One region of the Synechococcus sp. CC9311 genome, then DNA from elsewhere that is predicted to be linked to it. Evidence: predicted binding sites of a transcription regulator. Region 1 holds the regulator's gene; the other holds the start of a gene.

Region 1 (15,014 bases):
TCAAGGCCTTCGTTGTGCAGCCGAACTACCAACCAGCCCAGCTCGCCCAATTGGCCCCCCTCGTCTCGGCCGCCGCTGAAGCAGGCAATATTGAGGCCAAGGCCATACTCGACCGCTCCGGCGATGCCCTTGCCGAAGCCGTACAAGCCGTGGCTTCTTCCCTGGGGCTCACTCAGCCAGTGCTCTGTGCAAGAGGTGGCGCACTGCTGAATCTGGCGCCCCTTCAACAAGCCGTAAACACGTCTTTACGCCGTCGCCAGGTCGATGCTCGCTGGGACGACCGGAGTGGTGACGCCTGCGATGGAGCGCTCACGCTGGCTCTCGAACGCTGCAGATCATGAGGCGTTGAGATGCAGCTCTGCTGCTGCCGCCAAGCTGGAGGTCCAGTGATCGACCACCGCTTGATCGGCAGCCTCAACCATCACACGCAGCAGTGGTTCTGTCCCACTCGCCCGCACCAGCACACGTCCGTCTTCAGCCATCGAAGCCTCCGCTTCTTGAACCAGAGAAGAGAGAGGCGCACAGTCCGCCCAACCCTTTCTGCGTTCGCGATTCTCGACGCGCACATTCACCAGTTTTTGGGGATAGGCCTGAAAGCTCTGATCCACCCACTCGGCCAAGGAGAGCTGCTGTGCATGGCAGAGGCTCGCAATCTGAAGAGCGGTCAAGACACCATCACCAGCCAAACCATGGGCGGAAGAGAGGATGTGACCTGATTGCTCGCCGCCAAGAGCTGCCCCCGTGCGGACCATCTCGGCATGCACATGCTGGTCTCCCACCGGTGTCCGGTCCAGGAGCCCACCGCGCGCCTGCCAAGCCCGCTCAAACCCCAAATTTGACATCACCGTGGCCACCAAGCGCTGATCAGGGAGCTGTCCCTGCTCTTGCAAAACCGACCCCCAGAGAAAGAGGACATGGTCGCCATCCACCACCCGTCCTTGGCCATCAACCGCCAACATCCGATCGGCATCCCCATCGAAGCCAAAACCCATGGCGGCGCCCTTCTCGATCACGGCGCGGCGTAAAGCCTCAAGGTGGGTGGATCCGCAATTCACATTGATCCTTGTTCCGTCCGGATCACCGTGCAACACCGTGAGATCGGCGCCAAGGGCAGAAAACACCTCTGCGCCACAGGCTGTTGCCGACCCCCAGCAGAGATCCAGCACGATGGGCACACCATCGAGTCGATGCTGCCCAACACTGGACAGCAAGCTCGCGCGGTAGTCGTCAAGAAGTTCAGGACGATGGCGTGCAGCTCCTGATGCCGCCAACGCCATCCCAGAGCCATCTCCACCACACAGACCAGCTTCAATCGCCTGCTGACGTTCAGGAGACAACTTGCTGCCAGTGGCTCCAAACACCTTGATGCCGTTGTCTTCCGGAGGGTTGTGGCTCGCCGAGACCATCAAGCCACCGGCAGCTGAATAGCGGCGAATCAAACCTGGCACAGCGGGCGTGGGACACAGTCCCAAAGTCCAAACCTCTCTGCCTGAAGCCGTCAGGCCTGCGGTGAGTGCCGCGACCAACATGCTTCCGCTACTTCGCGAATCCATGCCAATCAGCACAGGCCCCTCGGCTTGAAGCACGCGTCCACACCAGTACCCAACCTGAAGAGCCAAGGCCGGAGTGAGCATGGTGTCCACCCGACCACGCAAGCCATCGGTCCCAAAGCTGATCTTCGATGGCTTTGGGAGTTGCCCCAAAGGATGGATGGCAGCTTCAGCCATGAAAATTCAATTCTGAACTCAATCTTAAGCCGGATCGCTGGTTCTAACGCCATCGACGCGGAGCCAGCAATAGCGCTGCCACTTCCAAGAACGCCCAAGCCAACAGCCCTGCCACCAGCCAGCCAGGCACGACTTGCAGAGGCCAAAGCCAACGCAATCCCCAAACCAGCAAAGCCAGGCCAGTGGCAATCGCACAGCGGCGCCGTTGCTCGCTCCCTGGGAGCCGCGGCCCTTGCCCCTTTGCCATCCGAATGCCGTGCGCTGGGAACAGAATGCCACCAGTTTCCGGCCGAGGCTTGACCGTTCAACACTCCCGTGGCCTTCTGCTTCTCGCTGGAACTCCACTCCTCACCGTTGCGCTAGTCCTCGGCGGACAGACGCTCATGCGACGTCTGCACACTCCACTCACGCCATCGATTTCAAACGCTGATCTCTGGACCCATTACCGCTGGTCGATCAATCCCAGTGAGCGAAGGGAAGCAGCTCTCTTACTAGCGGCGCGCAGCGCCGATTCAGCGGACAGATCCCAGCGTTTACTGGCCAATCAGGGCTGGGGCAACGATCCCATCGCTGCCGTCACGCTGAAACAGCAGGCGTTAACCGCAGCAAAACTCGGCCAGCCGTCAGAAGAACAGAAACGTTGGCAGGACTTGCTTCAACGCTTCCCTGACAGTGCCGCCAGTGCCGATGCCCGTTATCAACTAGGGCAAGCCCACCCAGCGCTCCACACAGAGCTGTTCCGGCAACAACCAGGTCATCCAGCCGCCTTAGCGGCAGCAGCAGAAACCAAAACAGAATCCCCCAAGCAAGCCATCGCCGCCTTGCATCTAGCCCGCTGGGGCGCCCGATGGCCAGGAGCTGCCACTCAGCTCAGGGAAGCCTGCAACAGGATCAGCGGCGATGGCTTGAACCAAGACGATCGACTGACGCTCGCCCGAGGACTGGCTTCCCTCGGTGATGGCGGTGCAGCGGAAGCCTGCCTTCAGGGCACACCCACCACTCCAGCCAGCGCCTTGGCCATTGGTCGGGTCCTGCTCCGAGGCACCGCTGAACAGCAAGGGCGTGGAAAGCAGCACTTGCTTGAGCTCGCCATCAACAACCCCGATGATCCGGCGGCTCTCGAAGCAGCGGCGCTGCTGAGCGAGCCGCTGAAACCCGATCCCGCTCTATTGGATGCACTGCCGCAAGCTTTGCAACAACGCTCCGCTGATGTTGCAGCCGCCCGGGTGCGCCTCGGTGACTCGGCGAATGGTGACGCATCGAACGCCATGTCCGTTCTGAAACGATGGCCTACCAATCCAGCCGCATGGCAACTGCAGTGGGACTTGGCCCGCGAGGCACTTTTAAAAGATCAATGGCAAACAGCAGAATCACTGCTAAGGGCCATTCCGAGCTCAAATCTTCCTGAACCGTTGGCCGCAAGGCAGCAGTTCTGGCTGGGACTCACACTGTCGAAGCAAGACCAAACAACCCAAGCTCAGCAGGTCTGGCAGCACTTGGTCAAAACCCATCCAAGGAGTTATTACACCTGGCGCGCCGAGGTGAGACTGGGACGGGGAGATCTTCCTGATCTCCATCAAGCATCAGCCTCTCGCTCTGCAGGGCTCGGCGATTCGTTTCAATCACCTTGGGAGCCACTCCAAAGTGGTGATTCATTTGTGGATCGTCTCTGGCGACTCGGCCAAACCCAGGAAGCATGGGAAACCTGGAGGAACCAACAACCGCCATCCGATCAGCCCACCAATCCAGAGCAAAAGCTCGTGGAAGGTCGTCTTCGTATTGCCGTTGGAGACTCATGGACAGGTCTGAGTCGTCTTTGGCGCGCCAGTTTGAGGCTCGTGAATCAATCCTGCGAGGAACGTCAGCTCCTCCATCGGAGCCAGCATCCGCGTCTGCTCTCGCAGGTGTTTGAGCGCGCATCACAACAGGAGGCGGTACGGAATGAACTGCTGATGGCGATCGCCAAGCAAGAATCCCGTTTCTCCCCAGGCGTCAGCTCACCCGTGGGGGCGGTCGGGTTGCTTCAGCTGATGCCAGCCACAGCGGAAGAACTCGCCGGCGATGCACTGAGCCAGGATCAACTACGCGAGCCAACACGCAACGCAAGGCTCGGAGCGCGCTATCTCGGTCACTTGCTGGAGCAGTGGCAGGGAGACATTGTGCTGGCCGTTGCGAGCTACAACGCAGGGCCTGGGGCCGCCAGCCAATGGGTCACACCAGCTTTGAAGAATGATCCTGAGTTATGGATCGAGCGAATTCCCTATCCAGAAACGCGCCTTTACACAAAAAAAGTGCTGGGCAATCTCTGGGCCTATCTCGGATCAGGTACTGACCGCTGCGACAGCTGAGGCAAGAGGGTTTGGCAGATCCTGACCCAACCAGATGCCCACCAGCACCAACGCCGTCAACCAAAAGGCCATGACCTGAGGCGGAGGCACCACCTTGATCCGGGTAAGGTCCAGCCGAGCCAGCAAGGTGGCAGACGCCAAGATCAGCACATCGGACAACAAGCTCAGACTGAGCAGGTAGAGGCCCACCATGATGACGAGCAGAAGGGTGGAGATCAGGCTGAGCACCCGGCTGGAGGCCATCAACAACGACAGCTGACGAAGGAGGAGATCAGGCATCGTGCAGATGAGCACAATCACGAACGACTGCAAGACCTCCACCGTCCAGAACAAGGTGGGCGACACATTCTGCATAGCAATCAAATGCTCGCTCTCAATTGACCAGTGATGGCCAAGGAAAACTGCAACACCAAACAGCACAAGCAGCAGGGGGGCCCGCAGCGGCAATACGAGGAATCGAAGAAGAGACATCAGCAAGCAGCCAATGGTCGACTGATGAAATCAGCGAGAAAGCAGATCACAACAACGGAATTGGCTTTCAAACGCTAGCAACAACACACCCATCAGCCTGCCAAAGTGAAAGCACTCAAACCTTCCCGGCATGACCGGCAGTTCCTCCCCCGCCACCCTGACCCCTTTGCAAAAGGGGTTGCTGCTGATTGCTGCTCTGGTCCTCGCTGCTGGATTATTTCTGCTGCGCAACGGGCTCAACCAGGAAGCGCCTCTCGACCAGCTGGCCAGGCAATCTCTGGATCCTGAGGTCGCCCTCAACAATTCCCGGCCCACCATCCTGGAGTTTTACGCCGATTGGTGTGAGGCCTGCCAGGCCATGGCACCCGCGATGCTTCAAACGGAACAGAAGCACGCCGATCAATTGGATGTCGTACTGGTGAATATTGATAATCCACGCTGGTTGGATTTGATCGATCGTTATGACGTCACGGGAATTCCACAGCTCAATTTATTTTCAGCTGATGGTGTGATGCGCGGCCGCTCACTGGGAGCGAGAACGGCAGACCAGTTGGAATCATTGGCGGTTGCACTGATTGACAATGAGCCACTGCCTCAGCTTGCTGGAGTTGGTTCCATCAGCAGCGTGACCCCTGCGGAGACGGTTTCAAGCCCAGGTCCGCGCAGCCACAGCTAGACAAAGCATGAACAGTTCATCGCAGACGACACCCATGGACTCTCGTTTTCGAGTTGATCTGATCGCCGCAACCCCGAATCCGCAACAGTGCGTGTACGTGGGTATGCACCAGGACTACAGCGAAGGCTTCGTGGCCGCCGATCGCGAGCAATGGCCCGATGAGACCAGAGCCGGCGAAATATGTGTCAAACGCCTTCTCGCAGGAGAGCGGGGTCATTACGGACCCATGGAGCATGCCCAGATTGTGTTGAACGTGGGCTGGTTTCCTCATTCCGTGATGCAACAGGCTCGGACGCACCGGGTGGGCGTCAGTTTTGATGTTCAATCCATGCGCTATACAGGCGATCGCATCTGCAGGGCAGCAGTTGGAGAACTCGATCTCGAAGAGGTGTTTTATTTGCGCCCCGTTGGTGAATACAGCGACCGCAAGGGCAAGAAATACCTCTACAGCGAGGCTGAGCGGCAAAAAGATTTAAACCACTGCAAAATCAGCGCCGATCGCTATCAGGAATTGCTTCAGGCCGGCTATGCCGAGGAACATGCCCGCGGCATCCTCCCCTTTGATTACAGGCAACATTTCGTGGTGAGCTTCACGCTCAGGGCCTTCCTGCATTTCATGGATCTACGCGCAAAGCTCGATGCCCAGCAGGAAATCCGCGAGCTCTGCGATCTCATGTGGCCCCACCTCAAAACGTGGACGCCAGAATTTGCGGGTTGGTACGAAAAAACAAGATTGCACAGAGCTCGGCTTGCTCCCTGAACCTTCAAAAATTAATTTTTGATAGTTAAAGATTCGTGGGTTGTTTGATAGTTCAACAATCCACTCTGACCCTTGATTTCAGATTGATTCAGACCTTAGCCAGCGTCACCCTCTCAGGTTGATGCTGATATTTACCTTGCCGATCGCTGTAGGTGGTCTCACAAGGGTCACCTTCAAAGAACAACAACTGGCAGATCCCTTCACTGGCATAAATGCGACAGTCAGCACCAGAACTATTACTAAATTCCAACGTGAGATGCCCCTCCCAGCCAGCCTCTGCTGGAGTTGTATTCACAATGATGCCTAAACGGGCGTAGGTGCTTTTGCCAAGACAAATCACCGTGATATTGGGCGGCACTCGCATCTTCTCGAGGGCAACACCGAGGCCATACGAATGTGCAGGAAGGATGAAATAGTCTCCATCCTCATCATGATGAATGGGCGTTGATTCCAGGTTGTCAGGGTTGAATCGCTTGGGATTCATGATCGTGCCGGGGACGTGGCGAAAGATCAAAAACTCCTTAGGCGAGAGCCTCAGGTCGTAGCCATACGATGAACAGCCAAAACTCAGAACCGGACTCTGCCGTTGATCCGGATCCAAGTGGCGCACTAATCCGTTTTGAAAAGGCTCGAGCATTCCTGCATCAGCCTGATCCGTAATCCAGCGATCGTTTTTCAGCATTAGAAACCTCGACGCAATTCCGTCACTTGATCAGCCATCTCCATCATCTCTGCAGGGATCGCGGGCCCCGTAACGATCACATCCATCGCCGAAGGCCTTTGCTCCAAGACAGATAAGACATCTTCGTGGATCAAGTAGCCAAGCTCAATCGCCAAGCCAATCTCATCCAGGACGAGTTGGTCCAACGTGCCTTCTAAGAGATGGGTCTTGCAGATCTGCCAGACCTCCTGGACAGCCTCTTTTACCTCGTCATCGCGGCTCACAGCAGCATCTGACAGGCATTCCGCCACGGAAGGCCGCAACCATCTCAGCCTGTCGCAGAGGGTGAGGCTGCTCTGGGGGCCTTGACCCACTCCACCCTTGAGAAACTGGGCGATCAACACATTGCTACCAAGACCTGCAGTCCGCAGCGCTTGGCTCAGCACACCAGAAAAGCTCCCTCGAAAAGAGGCGGTATGCACCTGAAGCTGCCCTTCTGGAGCAACCAAATGGAGGGGTGGACGAACCTCGACAGAGGGCAATCGCCTTAGTCCTGCTTGCTCGAGAGTCCTGTGGTCAACAGTCCGCGACTCACGAGAATGATGGGTAGGGCTGAGGCTGACGGTCATCACATTCGCCGATGTCCGGCAAATCCGGATGTGGATGAATCTAGCGGTGAAAGTCGAATACACAAGTGTTTTGACACCATCCATGGTGTGCCTAACCAACTGGCAGGCTCAAAGCAACTCCGCACCGTGGCCTCATGACCGACACCTCTCGCAACGACGGACGTCGACCGGGCGACCTTCGACCCTTCTCGATCAGCTGGGATCCCATGGGATTTGCGCTGAGTTCAGTGATCATCCACAGCGGACGCACCACTGTTCTTTGCAGCGTTTGCCATCAAGAAGGAGTGCCTCGCTGGCGCAAAGATCAAGGGAAGGGGTGGCTCAGCGCCGAATACCGACTCCTGCCTGGATCCACTCCGGAGCGCCAAAACAGAGAGCTACTCAAATTGAGCGGACGCACCCAGGAGATTCAGCGTCTGATTGGCCGCAGCCTGCGCGCAGCCATCGATATGGAAGCTCTCGGCGAGAACACATTGAGAATCGATTGTGATGTGATTCAGGCAGATGCAGGCACCCGCACCGCTGCGATCAGCGGATCTTGGGTTGCGCTTCAAAGGGCCTGTGAGCGGCTTGTTCAACAAGGAGTTCTCAATACCAATCCTGTCCAATCGCAGGTGGCCGCCGTCTCCGTTGGCGTGATTCACAAACGCCCTTTACTCGACCTCGACTACAGCGAAGACAGCCAAGCCGATGTGGATCTCAACGTCGTGATGAACGGAGAAGGGCATTTGCTGGAACTGCAGGGCACTGCCGAAGGAGCTCCTTTTAGCCGTCACCAGCTCAATGACCTACTGGACCTCGCCGAGCCTGGCCTCAAAAAAATCATGGATGATCAACGCGCGGCTCTGTCCGCTGGATGAACTCCGCCTCATTACAAGGCAGCATTTCGTGTTCCTTGCTACACGGGCTGGGTGGGCTGATCCATAACATCTCGACAAATGCGCTGGGAACATGGCTGAGGTCAGCCGCGGCTTCAGCCGCTACGCACCACCAACAATTCGCCCGGCGGGCTCGAGCTTTGGAACCCCCGCGGTTCCATCAAGCCGCACTCTTCAAGACGTCATTCGGGGACTCGATGGAGCCAACTCCGAAATGGTGGAACGCGGCAAAACCATCTTTTTCCCCGGTGACCCCGCAGAAAAGGTGTACCTCATCCGTCGAGGTGCCGTTCGTCTCTCCAGGGTTTACGAATCCGGCGAAGAAATCACTGTTGCCTTGTTACGAGAAAACAGTCTTTTTGGAGTGCTGTCGTTACTAACAGGTCATCGATCCGATCGTTTCTATCACTCGATCGCTTTCACCAGAGTGGAGATGGTCACGGCTCCCGCTACATCAGTGCGGCAGGCCATCGAAGCTGACACCAGTGTGGGCTTGCTGTTATTGCAAGGTCTTTCCAGCAGGATTCTTCAAACCGAAACGATGATCGAAACCCTCACCCATCGGGACATGTCGTCTCGGCTGGTGAGTTTTCTGCTGGTGCTCTGTCGAGATTTCGGAGTGCCTGGTCAACGAGGCATCACCATCGACCTTCGCCTCTCGCATCAAGCCATCGCCGAGGCCATCGGGTCCACACGCGTCACGATCACTCGTCTCTTGGGTGATCTCAAGTCGTCCAGCCTTGTGGATATCGATCGCAAAAAGATCACTGTTCTCGATCCAATCGCTCTTGCCAAGCGGTTCAGCTGACCTTGCAGGTGAAGATGGAGCTCCCACCCGAACTCTGATTCTTCGTACTCCGTGACCGGCTGGTTCCTACTTCTCGCTCTGCTTGTACTTGGAGGCGTGCTCTCAACCCTGGGAGACCGCCTTGGTTCTCGCGTGGGGAAAGCTCGGCTGAGCTTGCTTGGGCTGCGTCCGAAGCGCACAGCCGTGGTGATCACGGTGTTGACGGGCAGCCTGATTAGCGCACTGTCCCTGGGACTCTTACTTTTGGTGAGTCGGCAGCTCAGGGTCGGCCTTTTTGAACTCAATGCTCTCGAAGCGAAATTGCGAAGCAGTCGCTCCGACCTCAAAACAAGCAAACGCGCTCAGAAGCAAGCCGGCAAAGAGCTCACAACAGCCCAACAGCGAGCGGCAGAACTGCGTCGCACCCTGAAGCCCCTCCAGGAACAAACCCGATCCCTGGAAGCAGAGCGCCAGCGCTTGAGCCAAGACGTGGATGCGAAAGATGTTGAGATCCAACGCACCGAACAGGAACTCTCGGCCGTGCGCTCGCAAATTCGCAGTGGCGAGAAAGAACTCAATGAACTGGAAGACACTCTTCTCGCTCTGCGGCGCGGAAATGTCGCCATCAGCAGTGGTCAGCCACTTACCACCGTGACCCTGAAGCTGGAACGCCCCGATCAGGCAAAAACGGTCATCGATCAGTTGCTACGAGATGCCAATCTTCAGGCCTATCAACAAGTGCTGCCTGGCCAACCGGTAGAGCGTCAGCTCCTGCTGGTTCCGCGACCCGATATCAAACGCTTGGAACAAACGATTCGCAAACCTGGCACCTGGGTTGTGAACATCCGTTCAGCAGCCAATGTGCTTCTGGGCGAAACCGTTGTGTACGCCTTCCCTGAAGTGCTTCCCAATGTCACGGTGACCAGAGAGGGAGAGATCCTGGCCCGCACCACCGTCGCGAGCAATGAGCGCAACCCTGAAGCCGTTCGCAACCGACTGAATCTTCTCCTTGCCTCCACATTGGCCGAGGTGCAACGACGCGGTTCTCTCAGCAAGGGTCTGCAGTTCGATGGCAATGCCATCAATGCGCTTGGCCAAGAGCTGATCGACCGCAACGGCGGTCTCGCAACGCTCGAAGCAGTCGCTTTACGGCGTAGCGAAACAGCAGATCCGATCGCCATCCAGTTGCGTCTCAGTCCATGACACGCGTCGTCGCCTTGGATCCTGGCCGAAGCAAATGCGGATTGCTTCTAGCAAACATCTCAACGAACACGGTGCTGAAAGCCATGGTGATCCCAAGCGCTGAGGTGCTGGATCAGCTGCGCGCCTGGATGGAAGACGATCAGGGGGAGAACGCTCAGATTGCTGATCTGGTGATCGGTGACGGCACCAGCAGCACGATCTGGCAACAACAACTTCCCACCAGCCTGAAGGTCCATGTCGTGGACGAAACAGGAACCACCCTGCGAGCCCGCGAGCGTTACTGGCAGTTGTGGCCTGCACGGGGCTGGAAGCGCTTGCTTCCTTTAGGCCTGCGCATCCCGTCTGGTGATCTCGACGCCATCGCCGCGCTCGTGATCCTCGAAGATTATTTAGATCGGCCGTTGCAATGGCCAGGTCCCGATCCCCTCAAAAACGGGCCCTCACGGTGAAGGTGTAATCACCACCGGGCTCAAGGTCATAGTCAGATTTCACAAGGAAGCGAAGGAGCGCGTCTTGAATCAACGCTCGCCCCAGGGAGGGCTCCACACTCAGCTCGCCTCGATCAAAAAACCAGCTGAACTGCCAATTGAAGCCTCCGGCCTGGACGTCTCCTTCCAAACATTGATCTGCAAAACTCTGGCGTTGAACCCGCAGATGGGCGGTGGTAACAGGTAACGCTGCCATCACTCCTCAGTGCTGGTAGGAGCCAGCTGAAGCCCATTGAGGTGATTTCCTGCAAGGTCGAGGCCTTGAAGCTGAATCCTCTCCAAACCATCCACGACCTCCAACAAAACCTTGTCGAGCAGGGGCTCCTCGTCACGACTGAAACTTCCAAGCACATGCGACACCGTTCTTGCCTTGCGCTCACTGGGGTTTTGCCCGGGTGCACCAATTCCAATCCGCAGACGCGCGAAATCCTGCGTTCCGAGATGCTGAATGGTGCTTTTGAGGCCGTTATGGCCACCGGCAGACCCACGGGCCCGCAAACGCAAACGACCGAGCGGCAGGTCCATATCGTCAACGAGGACCAAGAGCTGATGCAGCTCGAAGCCAAACCAATCCAATGCAGCCCGTATCGAGCGACCGCTGTCGTTCATGAAGGTTTGGGGCATCAACAATCGCAATCGCTTGTCCCCCGAACCCAAATCAGCGAGCTGACCTTGGAGCTTCGGCATGGATCGAAAGCCACCGCCTTCGCGAGAGGCCAGGCGTTCCAAAGCCATAAAGCCAACGTTGTGTCGTGTGTTGGCGTAGCGATTGCCTGGATTCCCCAACCCCACCACTAGGCGGAGATCACCGCGATTCATCGACTCAATCGGAAGGAGAAGTTGGCTCTGTCTTTGGAGCAACCGTTGGGGGCACAACCGTCTCAGCTGGTGCTTCAAGAGCTTTGGCCTGATCCGCTATGGGTTCGGGCTCAGCCATCGCCTTATTAATTTCGCGCTCAAATTCCTTGGAGGCCGACTGAAAACCCTTAAGAGTTTTACCAAGGGTGCGGCCGAACTCCGGTAGCCGTTTTGGGCCGAACACAAGAAGAGCTACCGCAGCGATAACGGCCATTTCTGGCAGGCCAATGCCGAAAACATTCATTCTCGGATGTCAGCCCAGGCCTAAGCCATTCCAGTTGACATTGATTCCTTCAAGGATCAGTGACTTGTTGTACAGCTGAAGAATGATCAGCAAAAACACCAGGAAAAGGGCCATAAAAATTCCCATCACTGGTGTGGTGCCCCAGCCGGGGACAACCTTGCCGTATTCCGAATTTAGGGGGCGGAGCAGATCTCCCAGACGGGTGCGTTGAGCCATGGCAGCGCTGAAGTCTCGGGTTGAATTAAGTCTCGATACTGTAGGGGCTCCGACCCATATAGGGGTCGATCCTGTGGAGAGTTGTGATGGAAAGTTCGTCCCCAGCCATGTCAGTGGCGATTGCCGTGCTGGCGGCCCTGCTTGGGTTAACAGGATTTGGGGTGTACACAGCCTTTGGGCCTCCATCAAAAAATCTCGACGACCCGTTCGATGATCACGAAGATTGAACGTTCTCCAAAATCAAAGTGATGAGCTCGCCAGGTTTCACCTCCCAGAATGTCCTTGGGTCGTTGGATTTGGCGCAGCTCAGCCTCCAATCAGTCCCAGGCAACCAACGCTGACGCGCTGGTCCAGGATTGAGTAATTCAATTTGAACGGCCTTACCGCTCAGCCCGGCACCCTGCGCTGGTCGGACTGAAATCGGCACCAAGCCGATGGGCAAGGAGGGAAGCCCTTGCCAACGCTGCTCCAATGCAACAGGGCCTACCCAACCTGGCTCCCTGAATCGGATCGCCGCCTGGGCCACACCACTGCGGTTCCAACCAAGCAGCGCTGGCATGAAGGCCAACCGGTGCCTATGCCATCCGTGATCTGCTGAGGGGTCTGGCCAGGTTGGACCTCGGAGCAGGGAGACTCCCAGATGGTTCGGGCTGGCATCGACACCTTGAGGACCATCCAGCAAGACCGCCATCCCACCCCCAGGAGCTTCCGCTTCGGCCGCCAGCCATGAGATCACAGGCAGTTCCCAACGCTCTTGTTCATAAGGAGTGAACGCTTCTGCTGGTCGCTCGATCACTCCACCACTCGTGTCGGCGGCCCAACGCACGGCAGGACTATTCAGCGGCAATTCCAACCTCAGCAATTCATGGGTCTGCTGCCATTGGACGCTGAGCTGGGCCTCGAGCCAGGGCGAATCGGCCTGAAGGATGAGGTCCAGGCGCACCTTGCTCAATCCAGCAACTGTGCGCAACACGATCCGTGCTGTCAGAGGACCCGATTCCACTAATTCTGCCGACCAACGTTCGGCCATCGGCAGCGGATGTTGGCGGTAATCAGCGGCAAGATCCCAAGCATCCCAGAACTCCCCTCGATCGGAAAAACGCAGCAATCGCATGGGTTCGCTGAGCTGTGGCACACCATTCCCGTCGCGCAGCTGAACCAGCCCATGGATGCTCACATCCGCAGACACAGCCCCATTGCTCAGTCTCCAAACTCCCGAAGACACCACCTCCACGCTCACGGGATAACGAATGGGCACGGCAGAACCCAGAGGCTCACGGCTGCGCCGAAGTGGGAGCGCGCACACGCCTTCGCTACAAGGCAACTGAACCCAAACCCCGCCTGAAGGAGCAGCCTGCACAGGCAAGATCTGCCCACCACTAGACCAATGCCCCTGTGGCAAGCGCAGCAACGGTGACCAGTGAGCAAGCGGCTGCAAGCCGCACCAGGTCCAACGGGAGCGATGCGGATCGGACGCCATCCCGTCTTGATTGGACGCGAGGAGATGACCTAACAGCTGATCTCGACAGCGGGCCGCACGCCGGCGTGCCTCACACCAGATCGGTTCAGCTTGCTCAAACACCTCAGGAATCGATGTGCCCGGAAGGATGTCATGAAATTGTTGGAACAACAGAGGTCGCCAATCGCTGGCCTGCTCGTGGCTGGGCACCAGAGCATCAGCCCGAGTTCCAAGCAACGCGGCAGAGAGCTCAGCCTCACGAAGAAGCCGTTCCAGACTGCGATTATGACGTTTCTGATCAGGCCGACTGGTCGCACAACCCCGATGCAGCTCGAGATAAAGCTCATCGCGCCAAACCGGCAAGCTGGAGCGCCAAGGCTCCAAGTGATCGAGATAGGCGCGCAGGGTTCCGGGCTGCTGTGCCACAGCCTGCGGCTGTTGTTCCCAAAGGCAGAGCTGTTCCAGCATCTCGGCAGTGGGACCGCCACCATGATCTCCAACCCCTGGGAGCCAGATCGCCTGCTCCACCCCAGTGGCAGATTGAAAATCGCGCTGCTCTTTTGCCATCGCGACAGGATCGGCATCGGTGCCGATTCCGGGCAGCATGAGCGCTAAAACCTCCGCGCCTCCGCGGCTACGCCAGCGAAACAAACGGTGGGGGAAACGGTTGGTGGCATTCCAAGCCAGTTTGTGCGTGCAGAACCAACGCACTCCGCTGGCAACCGCCACAGCGGGAAGTCCGGCGGCGAAGCCAAAGCTGTCAGGCAGCCAAGCCAAGTCATGCCGCCATTCCGGGAAACGCCTCTGGCTGTCCTCCTGTCCAAGCGTGAACTGACGCGACAGGGATGCCGTACTCACCAGAACACAATCGGTTTCGACCCAAGGGCCATTGATCGGCTCCCAGCGACCTTCACGACTGGCCTGCTGAATCCGCGCATGCAAGGCCGGACGATGGCGTTCCACCCAGGCGTAAAGAGCCGGGGTGGAGTGCGCAAAGTGCAGCTTTGGATAACACTCCATCAGATCGAGCGCAGAGCAAAAGGTGCGCACCGCCGCTTGCCAGGTGTCAGCCACGGGCCAAAGCCAGGCGAGATCGAGATGGGCATGGCCCAGCCAATGCACCACACCCAAGGGCTTAGGGCATGCCGCCAAGTGGCGATCGACCAAGGCAACGGCCTCTGATGCCATCGGGTCGCAAGACAACACGGCATCCGGAAGCGACTCTCCTCTTGCCCAGGACAGTTCCAAAGCTTCAGGAAGCAAGGCCCGATCCGTGTCGCACTGGGCGATCAAAGGTTCCTGAACGAGAGCGCTGTGAATGAGAGCCCCATCGTCATGACAGGGGCTTCGCAAATCCAGCTGAATCCGCAGCCCCGAAAGGTCCCTCCAATCCTCAGGGAGAAGCCAACGGCAGCGGGTATCAAAGAGATCCCCCTCATGCACCAGGACCCCATCAATGCGGAGGCGCACTGCATCAGCCCACCAGCTGAGCACCAGTCGCTCGCAGGACGAACTGGCCTGCATCCAGGGTTGGGGACAAATCAGGGTCTGCTCGAGGTGCAACCAGTTGCCACCTCGCGGCCAGATCAAAAGTCCACGCTCAGCCCAA
Region 2 (15,014 bases), 400 kb from region 1:
CGCTTCACCAACGGAACAAGTGCAAACGTAGCCCCTTCTCCTGATTGAACGAAGAAGGAGGCAAGCATGGTGATCAACACAGCAATGATGATCCCTGTCGTTCCGCTGAACGTGCCAGGTTTGATCATGCTCATCACGAGATAACCAATCCCTAGGCCTCCTGTTAAAAATGCCATGGTGTTCTTACGACTGCCGAGTTTGTCTGAGATCAGACCACCAGCTGGGCGAGCGACAAGATTCACAAAAGCAAAGCAGGAGGCAAGGATTCCAGCGGTTGCCTTGGGTAGATCAAAAGTGGTTTCGAAAAATGTTGGCAACATCGATACGACGGCCAACTCTGATCCGAAGTTCACAATGTAAGTGAGTTCAAGAATGGCAACCTGCTTGAATTCGTAGCGATCTTCTTTGGGGTACGTCTTCGTACCCATGATTAGCTCACGATTGGTGCGAATGATTCCCCAGGTCTGAAAGATAAACCAGATCAGAACAGCCCCTAGGGCTAGTGGGTAGGTTCCTGCATTCAGGAAGCCAACTTTTTGTAGGCGCCAACAAAGCACACAGAGAATGGCGGCAAACGGTACATTCATCCCCAGCAAACCCCAGAAATCACGCATCGATGTGACTTCCAAGCCTGCTGTTCGCTCAGGCTTTTGATAAGTCTTACCAGGAGGTGTATCGCTAACGTTGAAGTAATAAATAAAGCCGTATACAGCAGAAATAATCCCTGTTAGAGCAATGGCACCACGCCAATTAAGGACAGCGCCTGATGGCAGCTCGAAGCCGCCTGAGAACGAGAGCCATCCGGCCAGTCCTACAAGTGTTAAAGCCGAGAACGCTGATCCGAAATTGCCCCATCCGCCATAGATTCCTTCAGCTAGACCGATCTCTTTCGGTGGGAACCATTCGGCAACCATGCGGATCCCGATCACAAAGCCTGCACCCACGATGGATAAAAGCAGGCGTGCAACAACTAATTGATTGAAGTCTTGGGCTGAGGCGAACATCAGGCAAGGAATGACTGAAAAAACCAGCAGGCTGGAATAGGTCAGTCGAGGCCCGTATTTGTCGAGGAGCATTCCAATCAGAACGCGGGCTGGGATCGTGAGGGCTACGTTGCAAATGGCAACGGTGCGGATTTGACCGAGAGTTAATCCCAAATCGGCCTTAACGGTGGTAGCCAAGGGCGCCAGGTTGAACCAGACGACAAAGGTCAGAAAAAATGCGAACCAGGTGAGATGAAGAGTTCGGTATCTCCCCTGGAACGACCAGAGTTCTCCAAGCATGGGGAATTAATAAAATTGGAATAAACCCCGGTCTCTTAAAAAACGCACTCAGGATTCAAAAAACGGCGCATATGCAAGCCGATCATTCACTAAACCATCCAATTGTGATTTGCATGGTTGTCTCAGATACGGAATGGCACTTGATCTGAGGACTTCAGTTGAGTGATAAAGGGATTGCCTGTCGCCTAATGGTCGTATTCGCTACACAACTGTTCCATGTGCCGATTGATGATGTCTATAGACGGGTTTCTAACAAGTGGGCACCCTGTTGGCGTGTGTCCTCTGCGGTGGTTCCAGTCGCCGAATGGGCCGAGATAAAGCTTTGATCCCCCATCCAAAGGGAGGCTGTTGGTTGACTCACACTGTCGATTTGTGCCTCCAACTTGGTCTTGAAGCAGTTGTCGTGAGTTCGAGCCCCAGTCACCATGCGCTTGTTTCAAAACTGGAGGGTGTGGATTGCAAGTTAGATCCTTCCCCTGGGAAGGGACCTCTTGCTGCGATGCTCGCCATGTTCGATCAGGACGAAGCCCAAGGCTGGTTAACACTGCCTGTTGATATGCCTTGGTTGGAGACTGAGCTCCTTGTTGCCTTGATTGCAGCCTGGAACGAACAACCCACTTTGGCTGTAGTCGCTCACGATGGTCATACCCTTCAGCCATTGTTTGGTATTTATCCCAATTCCTCTCTTTACCGAGACAGCATCAAATTTCAAATGTCTGCCGATGAGCGAAGTTGGATGAAATGGCTAGAAAGGGTTCCGTATCGGACTCTTGGCTTCCAAGCAGAATTTTTGCGTAATGCCAACTGCCCTGCTGATCTTGCCCCGTTTGGGACATGACGATGCCCTCGCCAGTCACTGATCGTCTTGCAAGGCCCCTTGGGGTTTTGAGGCTTTCGCTAACGGCACGGTGCAATTTGTCTTGCCCTTATTGCTGTCCAGAAAGTATTGAGCCGCCCGGTTTACTTACGACCGCAGACCAGCTGCGCTTAATTTCTGCTGCTTGCCGATTAGGTGCCCACACTCTTCGCTTGACCGGTGGTGAACCTTTGCTCACCGAACGCCTTTGGCCGCTTCTTGATGCCCTTTCGCTTGGAAGGCAGACGGCTGCTCACCCCTTCAGCCGTTTGAAAGAGGTTGCTATCACGACCAACGGTTCTCTTCTAAACGACAACAAGGCGAGACGGTTGCGAGCTGCTGGAGTGGATCGCATCACGATCAGCTTGGATGCCGTAGATGGCGCAAGTATCGCGCGAATGGCAGGTTTGCGTTCTGGCCCTGAGGCTGGGAATGCCCTGTTCGCGAGGGTATTGGCTGGAATTGATGCCGCTCGTGCTGCTGGATTTGATCCTGCGCAAGGCGGCCTCAAGCTCAATGCCGTGATCCAACGCGGCTTCAATGATGATCAGTTGATTCCATTGGCGCGTTTGGCCAGGCAACAACGGTTGCAGTTGCGTTTGATCGAATATATGGACGTTGGCAATCGCAATGGCTGGTGCCGTGATCAGGTCATGCCTGCTCAGGAGATGATTCAGCTCCTTCATCGCCATTGGCCGATTCAACCTATTGGTCGACCCGTTGCTGGGACGAGTCGGCAGTGGTCGTATCAAGATGGTGGTGGGATTGTGGGTACGATTGCCTCCATTAGCGAGCCTTTTTGTTCCGATTGCAACCGCTTAAGGATTACAGCCGATGGTCAAGCTTTTACCTGCTTGTTTGCCAGTGAAGGCACCGATTTGCGTCAGTGGCTTCGTGAGGATGTTGCAGATTCGTTGCTGCAAAACGCTCTGAGCGAGTTGTGGTCTGTACGGTCGGACCGTTTTAGTGAGCAGCGTGGGTTAGAGCAGCCAGTAAACCATCATGCCGAGATGGCTTATTTGGGTGGATGAGTGGCATCCGCTACGGATTAAACGAGGTATAGGCGTTAAAGCTAACTACTAATTTTTCGTTGAGATGTTTGAGCTTATTCCTTACACGCGATTTCGCGATACCCCATCTGTTCGCTTTTTTGATGTCACTATTGCTGACTCGAATGCTCGCGACTTAGTGATACATCGTGGACCAGCTGTGAGTCCGCCGGATGCTGAAGAGAGTGGGGCTTGGCAATTTTATCTCCATCCTCACCAAGACGACAATCTGCTCGCTGCAAGTGGTGGACGAACCTTCTACTTGGTGAATTTGGCTTGGGCGCAACCTTTTCACATCGTTCGTTTGGAAAGCGGGGGAGACATTCTCAATATCCCAAGAGGAACATTTCATCGCTCTTTATCGGATCCTGATGGGTCTGTTGTTCTTAATCAGGCCATGCGAAATCCAAATGCATGTCTCGACAGAGAGTTTCGTGTTTACAACAGCCTGAAGATTCCAAGGCTTTATCAAGCAACGTCACAAGCTGCAGCACCTCCTCTTTTGCATGGTCTTGAACCTGTCCTTCAGGCTGCTTGAGCTGTCTTCATCGCAGTGTCGTCGTGCTTCACGTCTGCGATTTGTGCCTTGATCGTCCAGTTGAGTGTGCTGCTTGTATTTGGTGGGCCAGAGAAGTTTCCAGAAACAGCTGCAGTTAGTTCTGGTTTTGATGAGCTGGCCAGGACGATATAGCGCTCGTTGATTTCACTTCCAGCGCTTGGGTCAAAACCACGCCAACCGGCTCCTGGAAGATAAATTTCGGCCCAAGCATGTAGGTCATAGTCAGCAGGAGGAGGATCGATGAGTTGATACCCGCTGGTGAATCGTGCTGGTAGCCCAACGCTTCGACAACATTCCACCATCAACATGGCTAAATCTCGGCAAGAGCCCACTCTTTCTCTCAAGGTTCGGCCAGCTGGCCAGGCTGGACCTAAATGTCGCTCGGTGTATTTCACCCTGTCTTGAATGGTTCCCATCAGTTGGATCAAAAACGGCAAGGTTTGCTGGTTCCCGCCCATTAATGCGTCTTGGGCTAGGGCGACGGCTGACGGATCGTGCTGACCGTTAGGCAGCCAGCCCTCTAGTGCACCGTGCAGGTCACGATTGAGATGTCCGCGGGGATAGGGGAGCGGAGGATTGAGTGGGTTGAAGCATTCTTCAAGGGGCATTGCCACTTGGGTTTCCACTTTGCTGTGAGCTTCAATGCATAAATGACTTGTCGTACCTTGAAAGCGAACCCGTCGAATCTCGTCTCCACTTGCTGCTACGAGCGCGTGGTGATGGCTTGGTTCTGGAGAGACGATCAGCCTGTGCTCGAGTAGCCGCTGATGACCATGACCTCTTGGTTGGAGACACAGTCGGTGATCACCAAGGCTGATCGGTGCGTCGTATCGATACGTGAGGTTGTGAGTTAGCTCAATGAGCATGAGGGATCTTTCGAAATGGTTGAGAGGTCCTGAGGTGTGAGAGCTGGGGTGGTGAAATAGTTGTTATGAATGAGCCCATGCAGTTGATTGAGATCGTTCTGCAGTTGATCAATCGCTTCATGCAATCCGCGGTTGATGAGTGGTTCGATGCGAACGTAACTCCACTTGGCTACTAGTTGCCCGCGTAGGCATTCGAGATCGTCAGGTGATCCTGGAATGGGGTTGTGTTGAATGCACTTAAGGGTGTCGTTGATCTCTTGTAGGCAAAACCGTACGGATCTGGGAAAAATCGGATCAAGCAGAAGAAAACGGGCCACCGACGTGGGACTGATGGCTTGTTGGACGCTCTGCCGATACATCTGATAAGCCCCAGCGGAACGGAGAAGAGCAATCCATTGCAGCTCATCCAGCACGCCACCTACTGCGTTCGGGTCAGGCAGCAGCAGAAAGTACTTCACATCAAGAATTCTCGAGGTTTTATCAGCCCTTTCGATGAGCCGACCTAGGCGGCTAAACAACCAGGCATGATCGCGGCTGAGTGTGACGTCAGTAATGCCATAAAAAAGTTGGCAACCACGACGAATCGTGCGCAGTTGCTCTAAGTCTGGTTCTCTCCAAAGGACTTCTCCATCCTGAAGACTCCAAAAAAGTTCATTGATGTGTTCCCACATCTCTGTAGAGATCACATCGCGGATCTGACGGGCGTTCTCACGGGCATTAGAGATGCAGCTCACAATGCTGTTTGGGTTGTTGCGGTCAAGGAGCAGAAAACCCCTTACATCCTGTGGCGATCGACGTGGATAGCTTTGATCGAAAAGCTGGCGATCACCGCTTGCATCGATTAATGGCAACCAGGGTTCAGCATTGCTGCTGGGATTGTCTAAAGACATTGCTTCGCTTACTTCAAGAAAGCGAGAGATGTTTTCGGCGCGCTCCACAAAACGGTTGATCCAATAGAGGGAGTCCGCGACCCGGCTCAACACGGCATGGCCTCCCGATGTTCAACGGGTGCGTGATGATCGGTCACCACCCAGGTGTCTTTGCACCCGCCACCTTGGGATGAATTCACGACTAAAGATCCACGTCTTAAGGCGACGCGGGTGAGTCCACCTGGACTGACCCAGTTCCTTTTTCCGCGCAGAACATATGGACGCAAGTCCACATGACACGGATAGAGTTCACCCTCACTGAGAGAGGGAACGGTCGAGAGTTGCAATGTGGGCTGTGCAATGAAATTGCGTGGATGGGCCTTGATCTTCTCGGCAAAAGCCTCGATTTCGCTTGTTGATGCGTGGGGGCCGATCAACATCCCGTAGCCACCAGCTTCAGCGACTGATTTCACGACGAGTGAGTTGAGGTGTTCCAGCACGTAGGTCAAGTCATTTGGCTTTGAACAGAGGTAAGTGGGCACGTTGTCGATGATTGGTTCCTGGTCGAGGTAGTAGCGAATCATCTCGGGCACGTAGGCATAAATAAGCTTGTCGTCGGCAACACCTGTGCCTGGTGCATTGGCGATCGCTACGTTTCCTTTGCGCATTGCGTCCATGAGGCCAGGCACTCCAAGGACGGAATCTCGGCGGAACACTTTGGGGTCCAGAAAATCATCATCAATTCGTCGATAGATCACATCGATACGTTGTAATCCTGCTGTGCTGCGCATCCATACATGTTCGTTTTCGCAGATCAAGTCTCTGCCTTCCACTAGTGTGATTCCCATTTGCTGTGCGAGGTAGCTGTGTTCGAAATAAGCACTGTTGAAGACTCCTGGAGTGAGAAGAGCCACCCGTGGGGTTTCACTCCATGGGGCTAGATCCTGAAGTGTTCGTAGTAAATGGGAGGGGTAATCATCGATTGCTTGGATTTGTCGCCCTTCAAATAGACTCGGAAATAATCGCTTCATGACACGACGATTTTCGAGGAAATAAGCAACCCCTGAAGGGCATCGTAAGTTGTCTTCTAGTACTCGCCAGTTGCCATCCCCATCCCTGATCAAGTCCAGTCCAGAAATGTGACACCATCGTCCCAGAGGTAATGAAATACCTTGCATTTCTGGACGCCAGCCTTGGGAGCTTTCAACGTCTTCCCGTGGAATGACGTTGTCATTGAGGATATTTTGTGGTCCATAAATATCAGCCAAAAAATGATCAATTGCATCCAGCCGTTGCAGCAAACCCTCTTCCAGAATCACCCACTCTCGTTTGTGAATCAGTCTTGGTAATGGATCAAAAGGGAGGATTCGTTCGTCTGCATGTGCTCCTGAGCCGTTGATTCGGAACGTGGCTCCTAGGCGTCTTAACAGATTGCTGGCGCAGGCATGATTGTGTTGGAGCTCGGCCATGCCGATTTGGCCCAGCGAGTTGAGTAGAGGCTCCAAGTCAGCACGTGGGGCAGCCTGCTTTTTGCAGAAATACTCGTCATATCCATGCGATGGTTGGTATTCCTTGAACATCGCATGAATCGTTGTTTATCACTCCTATCCAATCGCTTTGAGCCCACCTTGGCAGGTGTTGTTTGCTACTGATTTCTAAATTGCTGCTGTAGAGCTGACTTTTGTCCTCTGCTCCTGATCAATTGTTTGAATAAATTGGACTCGAATACTTCTTTTTTAGGCCTAAGCGTGATTTGCCTGAGCCATTTGTAAGTGGTGTTAGCTTCAGCTTGAAGCTCTTGTAAGGGTCACTTCATTGTTGGCCCATTTGGCCTGTTTATGGTTTGGTTGTGCGTGCAGAAAGGAGTCTCAAGGTATTTCTGATCAAAATTCGTCCTTGTTGTTGCACTGATTCACCGAATCTCTCATTGTCTTGTCTTAATCGCTCGGGCCCATCCGGCCCTATGGCGCTCACGATAGTTTCATGGTCCTCTTGAATCCAGCGCTCGAGATTGGACCTGCTCAGTTCAAAGTGACATTGCAAGCCAACCGCATGTTTGGCAATTCGGAACGCTTGTTCTGGGCAATGAAGTGATGAGCCCAGCAAGGTTGCTGTTGGAGGAAGCTGGATGCGATCACCATGCCAATGCAGCACTATTTCACTGGGTTGTAATCCCTGTAGGAGTGGTTCGCTACTTGGCTTCGTGAGCCAATGAATGGATCCGTAGCCAACCTCTTTCAAGGGTTGAGGTGGTAGTCCCACCTGCAATGGTTGCACCCTGCCACCAGCAGCGACCGCCAAAAGTTGAGCGCCAAGGCAGATTCCCAGCACGGGATTGTTGTGTTGATGCCAACGAGTGAGCCAGTCCAACTCCTGTTGCATCCAAGCCAGCGACTCTTGATGTCGGTCTCCGACACTCATCGGTCCTCCGAGTAGAAGAGCGATTGTGTTTTTAGTGCTGATGGGGTCGGGGAGAGGCTCCCCCTGATCAGGGCGAATCGTGTGAATGCTCATCCCTTGCTCCAGTGCGATTTCCGCAACGAGATCAGGGCCTTCTCGATCGATGTGCTGCACCACCAGCAAGGTTGGGGTGGTTGTGTTCAAAGCAGCAGATAGCGTTGGGCGAGAGGCAAAACCTCCGCTGGTTCACAGGTTAGGAGCTCGCCATCGGCAAACACCTCATAGGTCTGTGGATCCACGCTCATGTTTGGTAGTGCAGAGTTGAGCTTCAGAGCACTTTTGCCAACTTCACGCGTGTTTTCTACGGCAATACAGGTGCGCTTCAGTCCAAGTTTGCTTTGGATGTTGTCGTTCATGGCCGCATCGCTCATGAAGGTGAGGCAACTGGGTGCAAGCGCTTTTCCGAAGGCAGCAAACATCGGTCTGCCGTGGACTGGACCAGGCGTGGGGATTGAGGCATTGGCATCACCCATTTGGGCCCAGACGATTGACCCGCCTTTGACAACAAGTTGAGGTCGTATTCCAAAGAATCCTGGTTTCCAAAGCACGAGGTCGGCGAGTTTGCCTGTTTCCACGGAACCCACCTGACTGCTGATGCCATGGGCGATTGCTGGGTTGATCGTCACTTTGGCGATGTAGCGCTTGAGGCGGTGGTTGTCGTTTCGGCTTGAGTCTTCTGGTAAGGCGCCGCGTTGAACCTTCATTTTGTGGGCTGTTTGGAAGGTGCGTGTGATCACCTCTCCCACGCGTCCCATTGCTTGGGAGTCGCTAGCGATGATCGAGAAGGCGCCTAGGTCGTGAAGGATGTCCTCAGCAGCAATGGTTTCGCGGCGGATGCGTGATTCTGCAAAGGCCACGTCCTCTGGGATTTTTGGATCAAGGTGATGGCACACCATCAACATGTCGAGGTGTTCCTCGAGAGTGTTGCGGGTGTAGGGCCTTGTTGGGTTGGTGCTGCTTGGCAGCACGTTCGCTTCTCCGCAGATTTTGATGATGTCTGGCGCATGCCCGCCTCCGGCACCTTCGGTATGAAAGGTATGAATCGTGCGTCCCTTGATGGCTGCGATGGTGTCTTCCACGAAACCGGCTTCATTGAGCGTGTCGGTGTGGATGCAAACCTGCACATCCATCTGGTCAGCAACGGACAGACAGGCATCGATCGCGGCAGGTGTGGTGCCCCAATCCTCGTGAAGCTTCAGGCCACAGGCTCCCGCTCGTACTTGTTCCTCCAAGGCTTCTGGAGTGCTGGCGTTTCCTTTGCCGAAAAAGCCCAGGTTCACGGGAAGTCCTTCTGCTGCCTGCAGCATTCGGCCGATGTGAAATGCACCCGGGGTGCAGGTGGTTGCATTAGTTCCGGTGGCGGGTCCCGTGCCACCGCCCATGAGTGTGGTCACCCCGCTAGCGAGGGCCGTTTCAATTTGTTGGGGGCAGATGAAATGGATGTGCGTGTCGATTCCCCCAGCGGTAAGGATGTGCCCTTCACCAGCAATCGCTTCGGTGCCCGGCCCGATCACGATGGTGACGCCTTCCTGGATGTCGGGGTTGCCGGCTTTGCCGATCCCAACAATGCGGCCATCCTTGAGGCCGATATCGGCCTTGACGATGCCCCACCAATCAAGAATCAGGGCATTGGTAATCACGGTGTCAACGGCTCCCCCAGCCCGCGAGGTTTGGGATTGGCCCATGCCATCGCGAATCACCTTCCCGCCTCCGAATTTCACCTCATCGCCGTAGGTGGTGAAGTCCTTTTCCACTTCGAGGATGAGTTCGGTGTCCGCTAGGCGAATGCGGTCTCCAGTGGTAGGCCCATAGGTTTCGGCGTAGGCCTGGCGAGAAATGCGGTAGGGCATGAATCAGGCGTCGAGGGGTCCGTTGATGTTTCCGTTGAAGCCGACCACGCGGCGTGCTCCAGAAAATGGGATCAAATTCACGTCGCGGTTGTCACCTGGCTCGAAGCGAATGGCCGTACCGGCTGGGATGTCAAGCCTTTGCCCGCGTGCAGCGTCACGGTCAAAGATCAAGGCAGCATTGGCTTCTTGGAAATGGAAGTGGGATCCCACCTGCACGGGACGGTCTCCGCTGTTGGCAACGGTGAGGGTCGTGACCTCTCTGTTGGCGTTGAGTTCAAGTTCGCCGGGTTCCGCTAACAATTCACCGGGGATCAGGGGTGCCATCAGAAGAAGCCTTAGCGAATGGGGTCATGCAGGGTCACGAGCTTGGTCCCATCGGGAAATACAGCCTCGATTTGGACTTCATCGACCAACTCTGGAATGCCCTCCATCACCTGGTCGCGGCTTAACCATGTGCTGCCTTCCTGCATAAGGTCGGCCACATTCTTCCCATCGCGTGCTCCCTCTAGAACCAAGAAACTGAGCCATGCCACAGCTTCAGGGTGGTTGAGCTTGAGGCCGCGCTGGAGTCGACGTTCTGCCAAGAGCGCAGCCGTGACGATCAGCAGCTTGTCTTTTTCCTGGGGGCTGAGGTGCATGGTGACCTTGCACTCCTCTTAGTTTCTATCGCTCTTGGGCAGCGGAATGTTCAATGTGAACCCTTATGGCCTCAATGGATATTCTTGTAAAGGCCAGACCCTGGGAATCTTTGGCGATGCCAGGTTTCGCGCTTGACGGGTGCGAGCCCAAATCCTGCTGAACCAGAAACGGGCATCTCGACTGGAGAAGCCGCTGTATCGGGCGATCAGTCCCTGAGGGAGTGCGCCGCAATGCATCTGTCCTTCGAGAGCCTTTCGATCTTGGCGAATGTCATCGAGGAGGTTGTTGATCTTGGTTGTTTGGAGAGGGAAGGGTGCAGCCCAAACCAAGGTGCCGAAGACAGGTTGTTGATTGAGTCCATGGAACCCCTTCAGCGCGTCGTCGCTGATTTCGAGTCTGTCAACAAGTTCCCAACGCCTTCCCTCAGACGTTTGGCGTTGGATTTGAACGTCTGATCTCCAGCATCCCTGTCCCAATGTTTCGTTTGCGGCAGTGCGTCCGAGACGCACAATTTCAGCGCTGAGAAAGGATCCATCCATGGGCAATGTGACGCTGAGGTTTTGTTCAAACAAAGCATCGGCATAGAGCACAAGTTCTTGCGGAAGCCATTCCAAATCACTATCCGCATCAAGCTCTGCCGAGACCTGTTGGCGGGCCCAAGTTCCCAGCGGATGGAGCTGGCTTCGACCTATGGATCCATAGATCTTTTGCGCGGCCACGCTTGTGAGTAAGCAGCGACTGTTTGGTCTTAAGCCGAGGTTGATGCTCAATTGGTCTCCCCCCACAAGGCCACCAGCGGTATGAAGTAGTGGCAGCTCGCAACGCCCGTTCTCGCCCCGTTCGGCCCGCATTAATTTCAAGGGGGCGGTACAGCCCCCTTGAAATTGACTGCCACTGCTGCCCGCAACAAACTGCAGGTTGCAGGTGCCGTGCCATGGATCAAGTCGTTGCATCAACGCACGCTCGACGCCAACTCTCCTCAGCTCTGTAACAAGGACTACCAAATGATGGCGTGCTGTTTGGGCAGTCTTTGTGGCGTGATCTCGTTGGTTGTCTGAACCCTTGGATGTTGGCTTGACCGTGTTGGACCATCGCCTCTTGTCTGAAGAGCCGTGGCCGAACGGCTCCCTCGCTGTGATGGAGTTGCCGTTGAGCGCGGATCAGCGCACTGTGCTGCGTGGACGTCGTCGAACTGCTTGTGGTCGAGACGTGTTGTTGCAGCTGCCGCGCGAGCGAGCCTTGATGCCTGGTGATCGCCTCACCGATGCGCATGAGCAGGTGCATGTTTTGGTAACCGCTGCTCTTGAGGAGTTGTTGCGGGTGGAAGCAGCAACGCCGCTGGCATTGCTGGAGGCTGCCTATCACCTAGGGAATCGCCATGTGGCACTTGAGTTGCATGAGGATGAGCTGTTGTTACTGAATGACTCCGTACTCGAAACCATGCTTAAGGGTCGTGGATTGAAGCTGACACGGTGTTGTCGTTCCTTCATGCCGGAAGGCGGTGCTTACATTGCCCATCAGCACGCATGACATCGCTTGCGTTATTGCAGTTGGTAAGCCCTGCTTTGCCTGTTGGTGCTTTTAGTTATTCGGAAGGTCTTGAAGTCTTGATCCAGGATGGTTCTTTGATCAACGAATTCGATCTTCAACAGTGGATTGAAGCTGAGCTTCAGAGGGGTGCATTGAGGTTGGAGGCTGCGGCGCTAACCCCGTTGCGTGTTCAGCTTCAAAGCTGGGAGGAAAAACGGTTAGAAATGCCTAGTGACTTGATCAGTCTCGATGGGTGGTTGCTGGCTTTGAGGGAGTCGGCTGAGATGCGAGCTCAGCAAGGACAGATGGGTGGTTCTTTGCTGAAATTGATGGCTGATCTTGGGCATCCATTGCCTCAGCCATTGGTTTTGGCGTGGCCTGCGGCCTGGGCTTGGGCTGCCCTGTCGTGGAAGATTTCTGAGTTGGAGATGGTTGAGGGTTATCTCTATGGCTGGGTTGCAAATCAGCTCAGTGCGGCGGTCCGCTTGGTGCCGCTGGGTCCCACCACGGCTCAACGGATTCAGCAGCGACTGTTGCCGATGATTCGTGATCAGGCGAGTGTTTTAAAGGATCAAGATCCGCACACGCTTTGGTGTGGTGGTGTTGGTGCAGGGCTCGCCCAGTTGGCTCATGCTGACTTGTATTCACGTTTGTTCCGGAGCTGATGAGCAGCAAACTCAGGCTTGGTGTCGCCGGTCCGGTGGGCTCAGGCAAGACAGCGCTCGTGCAAGCGCTTTGCAGGAGATTGCGCGATCGCCTGCAATTAGCAGTTGTGACCAATGACATCTACACGCAAGAGGATGCTCAATTCCTCACGCGCTCAGGTGCATTGGAGCCTGAGCGTATCCGTGGGGTTGAAACCGGGGGGTGCCCCCATACGGCGATACGAGAAGACTGCTCCATCAATCGAGCTGCTGTGAGTGAACTGGAGCATCAATTCCCTGGACTTGATCTGGTGATGGTTGAAAGCGGTGGAGACAATCTTGCGGCCAGTTTTAGTCCTGAACTTGTCGATCTTTGTATCTACGTGATTGATGTAGCGGCTGGAGACAAGATTCCTCGTAAAGGTGGACCTGGAATTACACGGTCTGATTTATTAGTCATTAACAAGATCGATCTGGCCTCTTTCGTTGGTGCTGACCTCGGAGTCATGGAACAGGACACATTAAGGATGCGGAGGAATCGACCCTGGTGCTTTACCAATCTTCGTACTGAAGAAGGACTTGATCGGGTGGAAGAATTTGTGTTGCAACAGATACCAAATTGATGCGTATTTGGCCTCGAAATTTCTAAATGGTTCTAATTGATACAGGAATTTCTTTCACTTGATCTGTACCTTTCAGGCCCCGGCGTTGAAGCGTCGTTTCACTTGTTTTTGGAACTCATGAGCTCATCATTGTCCAAGCGTCTATTTGCCGGCATGGCCGCAGCGTCGCTGGGTCTGGCCGTCACTGCTTGCGGCGGTGGCGATGAGAAGGCCTCCAGCGTTGAGTATGACGACAGCGTCACTGTTGGCATCCTGCATTCCCTAACGGGAACGATGGCGATCTCCGAGTCCACTTTGGTGGATACGGAAAAGATGGCCATTGATGAAATCAATGCAGCTGGCGGTGTTGAGGTAGATGGCAAGAAGTACAAAATCGAATATATCGTTGAAGATGGCGCCTCTGATTGGCCAACTTTCGCGGAGAAGTCCAAAAAACTCATCGACCAGGACAAAGTTCCTGTAGTTTTTGGCGGCTGGACTTCTGCCAGTCGTAAGGCCATGCTTCCGGTTTACGAGTCTAAGGAAGCTTTCCTCTACTACCCGATTCAGTACGAAGGCCAGGAGTGCTCGAAAAATATTTTTTACACCGGCGCGACTCCTAATCAGCAGTCTGAGCCGGCGACCAGCTACATGTTCGAGAAGTCGCCTGCTGCCGGAAAGCCTTTCTATTTAGTGGGTTCCGACTACGTATTCCCTCGTACGTCCAACACCATCACCAAAGAGCAAGTGAAGTCTCTTGGTGGAGAAGTCGTTGGTGAAGACTACTTGCCTCTTGGTAACACCGAGGTCGCCCCGATCATTGCCAAGATCAAGGCTGCTCTTCCTGATGGTGGGGTCATTATCAACACCTTGAATGGCGACCAAAATGTTGCCTTCTTCAAGCAGATCCAGGATGCAGGGATTACCCCTGAGAATGGTTATTATGTTATGAGCTACTCAATTGCTGAGGAGGAAATCAGCACGATTGGGCCAGAGTTTCTTGAGGGTCACTATGGAGCCTGGAACTACATGATGTCCATTGATACACCGGCCTCTAAGAAGTTTGCTGCTGACTTTAAGGCCAAGTATGGAGATGACCGAGTAGTTGCTGACCCTCAAGAGTCTGCTTACAACATGGTTTATCTCTGGAAAAAGGCAGTTGAGAAAGCAGGTACTTTCGATGATGACAAAGTACGTGAGGCTCTGATTGGCATCAAATTCGATGCTCCTCAAGGCCCAATCGAGGTTCGTCCGAATCACCACATCTCTCAAATCGTTCGGATTGGTGAGATCACTTCAGACGGTCAATTTAAGATCGTAGAAGAGTCTGATTATCCAATTGATCCTCAGACATGGAACCAGTTTGAGCCCACGTCGAAGGGCTTTGCTTGCGATTGGTCTGACCCCAGCAAGGGAGAGAAGTACAAGCTCTGATCACGAATAGCCCCATCCATTAATGGGTAGCTGTTGGAGGGGCCCCTTGGGGGCTCCTCTTTTTATTTGTTTCGCTTACTAGACCCCCCGTGGAACTGCTTTTCGAAAGCCTGTTTAACGGTGTGGCCATCGGCTCTGTATTGCTAATGGCTGCCCTTGGACTGGCAATTGTGTTCGGCTTGATGGGTGTGATCAATCTCGCTCATGGCGAATTAATCATGCTTGGTGCCTACACCACGTATGTGGTGCAGCTCATTTTCAAACTTCCCTTTCTTGCGCCGGTTTACAACGCCTACGTGCTGGTTGCTATTCCATGCGCCTTTGCTGTAAGCGGTGTGATTGGGATTTTGCTTGAGCGCACAGTCATACGACG

Evidence for each region. The regulator NtcA, encoded in region 1, controls nitrogen genes in cyanobacteria. The targets are predictions, from matches to a motif close to GTANCNNNNGNTAC.
Region 2: the regulator NtcA is predicted to act here: its motif matches at 13,258-13,271, upstream of urtA (urea ABC transporter substrate-binding protein).

What each region holds. Positions count from the first base shown of each region.
Region 1 covers NC_008319.1:318,975-333,988, reverse strand. The annotation lists gene SYNC_RS01575 (BadF/BadG/BcrA/BcrD ATPase family protein) at 1-341, shown strand, start outside; gene glmM (phosphoglucosamine mutase) at 336-1,727, opposite strand; gene SYNC_RS01565 (hypothetical protein) at 1,771-1,974, opposite strand; gene SYNC_RS01560 (lytic transglycosylase domain-containing protein) at 2,000-4,075, shown strand; gene SYNC_RS01555 (hypothetical protein) at 4,049-4,546, opposite strand; gene SYNC_RS01550 (thioredoxin domain-containing protein) at 4,677-5,222, shown strand; gene thyX (FAD-dependent thymidylate synthase) at 5,257-5,982, shown strand; gene dcd (dCTP deaminase) at 6,071-6,664, opposite strand; gene SYNC_RS01535 (cob(I)yrinic acid a,c-diamide adenosyltransferase) at 6,664-7,272, opposite strand; gene rph (ribonuclease PH) at 7,407-8,132, shown strand; gene ntcA (global nitrogen regulator NtcA) at 8,224-8,958, shown strand; gene SYNC_RS01520 (DUF3084 domain-containing protein) at 9,010-10,140, shown strand; gene SYNC_RS01515 (resolvase) at 10,137-10,589, shown strand; gene SYNC_RS01510 (DUF3146 family protein) at 10,567-10,824, opposite strand; gene pth (aminoacyl-tRNA hydrolase) at 10,824-11,447, opposite strand; gene SYNC_RS01500 (TatA/E family twin arginine-targeting protein translocase) at 11,452-11,730, opposite strand; gene psbH (photosystem II reaction center phosphoprotein PsbH) at 11,740-11,946, opposite strand; gene psbN (photosystem II reaction center protein PsbN) at 12,033-12,173, shown strand; gene SYNC_RS01485 (alpha-mannosidase) at 12,161-15,014, opposite strand, start outside.
Region 2 covers NC_008319.1:2,527,194-2,542,207, reverse strand. The annotation lists gene SYNC_RS13225 (MFS transporter) at 1-1,283, opposite strand, end outside; gene SYNC_RS13220 (molybdenum cofactor guanylyltransferase) at 1,540-2,121, shown strand; gene SYNC_RS13215 (GTP 3',8-cyclase MoaA) at 2,118-3,170, shown strand; gene SYNC_RS13210 (hypothetical protein) at 3,235-3,726, shown strand; gene SYNC_RS13205 (transglutaminase family protein) at 3,714-4,613, opposite strand; gene SYNC_RS13200 (alpha-E domain-containing protein) at 4,598-5,596, opposite strand; gene SYNC_RS13195 (circularly permuted type 2 ATP-grasp protein) at 5,590-7,062, opposite strand; gene SYNC_RS13190 (type 1 glutamine amidotransferase) at 7,319-8,086, opposite strand; gene ureC (urease subunit alpha) at 8,083-9,792, opposite strand; gene SYNC_RS13180 (urease subunit beta) at 9,796-10,116, opposite strand; gene SYNC_RS13175 (urease subunit gamma) at 10,128-10,430, opposite strand; gene SYNC_RS13170 (urease accessory protein UreD) at 10,494-11,384, opposite strand; gene ureE (urease accessory protein UreE) at 11,494-11,961, shown strand; gene SYNC_RS13160 (urease accessory protein UreF) at 11,958-12,626, shown strand; gene ureG (urease accessory protein UreG) at 12,626-13,228, shown strand; gene urtA (urea ABC transporter substrate-binding protein) at 13,346-14,641, shown strand; gene SYNC_RS13145 (branched-chain amino acid ABC transporter permease) at 14,731-15,014, shown strand, end outside.